DNA from 3 places in the Ectobacillus polymachus genome. Region 3 is predicted to be linked to each of the others. Evidence: riboswitches for the same ligand, from Rfam matches in the RefSeq annotation. Region 3 holds a riboswitch; each other region holds the start of a gene.

Region 1 (2,270 bases), on a different contig from region 3:
GACCATGGCTCTGCTTCCTTCTGTAAGCGCTGATGCGGTGCAAGTCGTTGCTCCGTCTTATCTAGCGTATATTTTCGTTGATAGCCGCGCGGCGTTATCATCAAATCATCGTAAACGAACGTCGATGAATTTCCGACGATAACAGTGGTCAGCATCCCAATATCGTGATTCAGCATATCTGCAAGATTCGTAATAACTACATGCTGCCGATCTCGGTAAGCACTTTTCACTAATCCAACCGGGGTATTAGGAGAACGATATTGCAATAAAATTCTTTGCGCCTCTTCAATTTGTCTCGTTCTTCTACCGCTTTTTGGATTATAAAAAGCAATGACAAAATCAGCCCCGGCTGCTGCATCAATTCGTTTCTCAATTAAACTCCACGGCGTTAAATGATCACTTAGACTGATCGTGCACGCATCATGCATAATAGGAGCTCCTAATAAAGAAGCACAGGAGTTAATAGCGGAGATCCCTGGAATAATTTCTACCTCTACTCCCGTTTCCTTGTGCCAGTCTTTATTCAGCAGCACTTCATAAATAAGCCCAGCCATCCCGTATACACCAGCATCTCCGCTGGAAATGACTCCGACGTTTTTACCTTGTTCTGCCTGTTTTACGGCTTCCTGCGCTCTGCTTACTTCTTCAGTCATACCTGTGCTAATGATGGTTTGTCCTTTTACTAATCCTTCAATCAAGTCGACATAGGTTTTGTATCCTATGATCATGTCACATTCTTCTATGGCTTCCTTTGCCCGGTGCGTAATATGGTCAAAGCTACCCGGGCCAAATCCGATAATTGCTACTTTTCCTGTCACTTTTATGCGCCACCTTTCCCATATATCGAAATGCCAAATGTTGTCTATTTCAAGTTAGGCACCTTTACTATCCCATCCTCACTCGTGGAATGGGCAGGTGCTGCAAAACCACCATCTTCATAGTGGTAGAGGACTGCTTCCTCTTTCGTAGTGCCCTTTATTAAATGATGGACAATACTGCAAGCACTCTCTTTATTTACTTCCTTGTACCACGTTCCTTGCGGGTACGCGATGACAATAGGAGCATCCTTGCATCTTCCATTGCACCTCGTTCTTGTCGTATGTATACTTGCGTCAGCCTGTACATTCGTGATCTCCTCACGAATTGCTTGTGTTACTTCCTCTCCTCCCTTTCTCATACAACTGCTTCCATTACAAATTAATACGTGATGCTTTGTTCCTGTTAAGTTCCAAGTCGTCATCTTGCACTCCCTTTCTGTGTATAAAAAACACCCCTATCTACAGATAGGGGTGCGAATAAATACATGAGCATTCAGTCAGCACTTTCACCCATATCCCGTAGGTTCCAGAAAGCATGCAAAACAAGGCAGGTCTCCTGACTTAGGTTCGTCATTTCATTATGTCTTCCCAAGCATCGGCTCAGTGACATATACAATGAAACTCCCCATTACAGTGGCGGGTACCGTGATGGATTTTCACCATCTTCCCTTTTAAACACAGCTTATACCTAGCTATGTACCTTATTTCTATCATTCTATTTTATTATTCATCTCTTCATTTTTTCCTTCAAAACAAAAAAGCCACTCAAGGGGACCTTAAGTGGGAAACGAAAGCATAAAAAGGAAAAAGGTATATAGACCTTTTGCTGCTGACACTTCACCTTCTCAATCCCCGAAGAATTTGAAACTTACGAAATTAAGATAGGTCTCCTGACTCGTGTTTCTCTCTACTTTAGGTCCTTCCCGTATTCCTTTACAGTGGTTCACCTATTTCGTCTACACATACAGTTGCGGGGGCAGTTCCGTTTCTTATACGGATTCCCTATTAAGCCTTTTGCGGCATCTTAATTTATTGCTAGAAAAATATAGAAAATATAGAATTATAAAACTATTTCTTACTTATAGTGTTCATGATATCGTAATTTGTTTTACTTTTCAACATTTTTTGCAGCTGCTTCTAATTCGATACCATTCCCCCACGTTTCATGAAAAATTAAATTTTCAAGGGAACGGCGTTTTTCCCAATTGGCCGTCTCTAAAATAGGAGCCGTAGGATAGTCATCTGTGTACCCAATGGAAAGCAAGGCAACCGGATCAATATGAGGCGGAATATGCAAAATATCGCGTACATCATTTTTCTTATAAAAGCTAACCCAGCCCAAAGCCAATCCTTCTGCACATGAAGCTAACCACATATTTTGAATCGCACATGCCGTTGATAAAACATCTGTTTCTGGAATGGAATTTCTCCCTAGCACATGAGAGCCGCCTC
Region 2 (2,270 bases), 910 kb from region 3:
GTATGAGCTATCTAAGCTTACGCTGGATACCCCTTATGCTACGATTGTCGGAATTTACATCATGCGCTCCTTCGGGATGGCGTTTATCTCGATGCCAATTATGACAGCAGGAATGAACGCATTACCATTGAAGCAGATTTCACATGGGACAGCATCGCAAAATACACTTCGCTCAATAGCTGGTTCGATTGGGACAGCGATCCTTGTTACATTCATGACGAGACAAACAACGTTCCATGCGGCAGACTATGCAAGTGCGATTACATCGACGAATCCAATTATGAACCAGAATATTACGCAGATGGGTCAGAGCATTGCAGCCGTAGCAAATGTATCACCGCAAACGGGCTCGTCACTCGGCACGGCGGCACTATACGGTCAAGTTATGAAGGTTTCCTCGGTAAACGGTATTAATGACGCATTTTTAATCGCTGCAATTTTAGCAGGAGTAGCACTTGTATTATCCATTTTCCTTCCCCCAGGCAATAAGCCGAACAGGGGATAAGGGGAGAAACTTACGAAGAAGTTAGCTATCTTTTAGGTAGTTAGCTTCTTTTTTGCTTTTATCCACTTTTTAATAGAAACATTTAATTCTGAATAATTAATCAAATGTTGTTCTATAATTATAGTAATCATGTTATATTTTATAAATAGAAGCGTTCGTGACAAGAACAATAAAATTTAATAATAGGATATAGGTTTAATCAGTTTTGATTAATTAAAAGGGAATCAGGTGACATTCCTGAACTATCCCGTAGCTGTATTAGATGAATTTAAGTACAATATGCCACTTGCATACAGGGAAGGCGTACTTAAATAATGATTCTTGAGTCAGAAGACCTGCCTATATTTTGCTCTGTAACCTCTACGAGTGATAGGGAAGGCATTATAATGAAGATTAATTTGCTTATTTCATAGAATAGGCATATTTTATCATGAAATCCTTTTAACACTTCAGTTAAAAGGATTTTTTATTTGCATGGGATAAAAATTGAAGGGAGGTGCAACATGGGAATAATTATTATGTTATGTATTGTGATTTTAACTTCCATAATTTATCTTATATTGAAAAATAAGAAGTGTAGGGATGGGGAACATCGCCATCGCCATAGAATGGGACACAACCACGGCGAAGGGTTTTCAATTGATTATTATGCTTATATGTCTAAAATCAGACACTGGAATCCTACTTTTAAAGTATCTCTTTCTGTGCTGACACTGATTTTGTGTATTGTATTGAACAACCCATATGTATCTGTGGCAGTCATCCTTGCAATGGCCTATATAACAATTATAAAAGGCGAGCTTCCCATACATAAATATATGCCAATACTCCTGATTCAAATAGGTTTTATCCTTCTAGCCACTTTTACCATTGCCATTGATTTTTCAAGGCAGCCTATGGGACAGTATAACTTATATCTTGGTTTCTATTATATGTATACTTCTCAGGCAAAGCTTATGGAAGCGGTTTTTTTAATCTTGAAAGTGTTTGCAGCTATCAGTGCCTTGCAGATGATGGCACTGTCAACTCCATCATCAGAGATTATATATGTGCTTCACAAAGCACATATACCAAAGATTATTATAGAACTGATGAATATGATTTACCGTTATATTTTCATCTTAATGGATGTCTTTATTAAAATGAAAAATTCTGCAGAGTCTCGTCAAGGGTACTGTGATATGAAAACTTCCTATTTTACCTTTGGAAATATTGCTAGCAATATGCTGATAATTTCTTTGAAAAGGGCTAATGCATATTATGATGCCATGGAGGCCAGATGTTTCGATGGAGAGCTTATTTTTTTGGAGGAAGATAAAAAGGTTGAGACAAAACAGATTGCCACAGCAGTAGCATTCGTATTATTTTTAATTCTGCTCTGGGGCTTTACAAGATAGAAAGGGGCTATTATGGAAGATCCAATATTAAAAATCGAAGATCTGTATTACGTCTATGGAAATGGAAATCCTGCGCTGAACGGTGTAAGTGTGGATATATATGAAGGTGAGAAAATAGCTGTACTGGGTACCAATGGGTCAGGAAAGTCCACATTTTTCTTGAATATAAACGGTGTCTATACACCGGAGGCGGGAAACGTTATTTATCGGGGTACAATTATAAATAAAAAAAATGTAAACGAGCTTCGAAAAAATATAGGTATTGTATTTCAAGATGCAGATAATCAAATTATAGCATCTTCGGTCAGGGCAGAAGTTGGGTTTGGCCCTATGAATTTAAAGCTTCCCAAAGAGGAAGTGATAAGACG
Region 3 (2,270 bases):
AATAACCTATTTAATAGGCTTTCCCATTTGATCCATAAAGAAATTATTACTAACTTTTTCTTACTAACTTCTGATTGTGATACATGTTGACCTAATTTCAAAAGTATACCTCTTGTAAGAAACCATTTCTTAATACTCTTAGATGTAATCGTTTTATCCTCCAATATTTTAGTTTATATTAAGCTATTTATAGAATATCCCTTACGTTTATCCTTCTATACCATTGTCCCTATTTAAACATTATCAAGTATGATCAAACCTCTAAAACAAAATAATTCAAAGACAATGCAAAAATCACGAAAAGATTATCGTGATTTTGCATTGTTTAGAGTTAACCTATATATTGAAATATAATTTGTTGATATTTATCAATTGCTAGACTGACTAATCGTTGACTTAGACTTTGCTCGTAGACTTACTATAGTAAAGCAAAGGACTAACAATAAAAAGCTGGTAATTCCTACAATTTCGAAATCTAAATTAACAACTGGATAGAAGTATGTAAAGGCTTCATAAAAGGAAACCCCATATGCTAATATCACAATAATCCAGCCAATCACTCTGGAGGCGGATTGTCCGATCTTTCCTGATTGACTAATGATTCGATAAGTAATAAAAGAATCGATCGTATCTGTCAACATCATCCCAAACATAAAGACTATTCCTACGATTACAGACATATATCCTCCAGCACCGCCAGCTACAAGGGCCCATGCTGATGTTTGACTAACCGTATCAGCAGCCAGAGCAAACATACCGCCAATTAAAATGATAAAGAATGGATTGGTTGTCCCCTTAATAAACCGAGGAAGAAACTTTCCTTTAATTCCACTAAGCTGAAACTCTTTTTGAGTAGATTTCGTACGAAGAAGATTATAGATATTTAGTGTACCAATAATAAATAAAGAAGTAATTGCTACCCATGTTGATAGGGTATCAAAATAATCGGGAAATTTAAAATTCTTCATAAAGAGCCCAATAATGATCGATATGCTTGCTACAACCAATCCGTGTCCAAATGAAAATAGTGTACCAATCCAACGAGCAATTCGACTTCCCATTCGCCAATTGTAGCGGGTTTGTCCATCTATAAAAGCAAGATGATCTGCATCTAGCCCGTGACGAATACCTAATATGAATACAAAAACAATAAGAGATACATTTTCCATTAGCAATTTCCTCCTAATCCTTTTCTAATTCATACAAAAAAGCCCCAACCTTATAACGATTGGGACCATAGGCACGTGTTCATATACGACAATATGTAGAACCGTATTGACGCATCATTTTCGTTCACCTATCCTTTCCGCGAAGGTATGTTTTGGTGTGCAATCTAGGTAGGTCTTCTGACTTCCGGAATATCGTGCTCATTCACCTTCCCCGAATACTCGAGTGGCATAATAGAATGAGAACTAACCGGTTACAGCGGCGGGACCGTTCGGGACTTTCACCCGATTCCCTGTTACCCCTTTAAAAAAAGGGCACCTAGTTGACATGAGTATATAATATTTTGAAAAGTAACATTATGAGTAAGAATAAATTACATTCTACTGAATTGTCAATAGATATATAGATTTATTACTATAAAATGTAAAATTTATATTCTAATTCAATACTTGTAAAAATACTGATGCTATAATAGGTTACGAATAGTATTACATAAAAATATCACTACAAAAAAGCAGCTCTTAGTATTACGATAGTAAATTTTATATTAGAAGGAGTGCATGGAAATGTCCTTATTTTCCAAAATATATGATCCAGCAATAAAACCCTTAGAAAATAGAGGGCTGCAGCGTTTTCGTAAAGATTTAATTGGAAAAGCTACAAAACATGTATTAGAGATTGGGTGTGGTACAGGTCTAAATTTTCCATTTTACACTCCTGCTGCTCTAGTAACTGCAGTTGACCCTAATACTAAGATGCTACAAAAAGCAAAACAACGAGCGCAGCTTGCAGATGCAAACATTTCGGTAATAGAAGGGACTGTAGAGTACTTACCGTTTCCCGACAATACGTTTGACTCAGTCGTTTGCACACTTGTCCTATGTTCGGTTCCAAACGTAAACCAGGCAATTACTGAGCTAAGACGTATATGTAAACCAAATGGTACCATGTTGTTTTTAGAGCACATCCGCGTGCAGCAACCAATTATCGGGAAAATTCAGGACTTGCTAACACCAGCTTCCAAAAGATTTTGTGGTGGGTGTTGCTTAAATCGAAACACACATCTGGATATTCAAAAGGCTGAGATTATAACGGAGTCTATT

The links. A riboswitch is a leader RNA that binds a small molecule or an ion and turns the genes downstream of it on or off. The one in region 3 is predicted to bind cobalamin.
Region 1: another riboswitch for cobalamin. It lies ahead of ACM5BR_RS15030 ((2Fe-2S) ferredoxin domain-containing protein); the one in region 3 lies ahead of ACM5BR_RS04710 (HoxN/HupN/NixA family nickel/cobalt transporter).
Region 2: another riboswitch for cobalamin. It lies ahead of cbiQ (cobalt ECF transporter T component CbiQ); the one in region 3 lies ahead of ACM5BR_RS04710 (HoxN/HupN/NixA family nickel/cobalt transporter).

Annotation. Positions count from the first base shown of each region.
Region 1 is NZ_JBLREB010000003.1:208,476-210,745, reverse strand. Features, by position in the region: gene cobJ (precorrin-3B C(17)-methyltransferase) at 1-818, opposite strand, end outside; gene ACM5BR_RS15030 ((2Fe-2S) ferredoxin domain-containing protein) at 863-1,240, opposite strand; cobalamin riboswitch at 1,348-1,537, opposite strand; cobalamin riboswitch at 1,682-1,860, opposite strand; gene bluB (5,6-dimethylbenzimidazole synthase) at 1,927-2,270, opposite strand, start outside.
Region 2 is NZ_JBLREB010000001.1:2,239-4,508, forward strand. Features, by position in the region: gene ACM5BR_RS00015 (DHA2 family efflux MFS transporter permease subunit) at 1-505, shown strand, start outside; cobalamin riboswitch at 680-862, shown strand; gene cbiQ (cobalt ECF transporter T component CbiQ) at 1,009-1,902, shown strand; gene ACM5BR_RS00025 (energy-coupling factor ABC transporter ATP-binding protein) at 1,915-2,270, shown strand, end outside.
Region 3 is NZ_JBLREB010000001.1:909,387-911,656, reverse strand. Features, by position in the region: gene ACM5BR_RS04715 (YkoP family protein) at 1-101, opposite strand, end outside; gene ACM5BR_RS04710 (HoxN/HupN/NixA family nickel/cobalt transporter) at 369-1,169, opposite strand; cobalamin riboswitch at 1,320-1,504, opposite strand; gene ACM5BR_RS04705 (class I SAM-dependent methyltransferase) at 1,734-2,270, shown strand, end outside.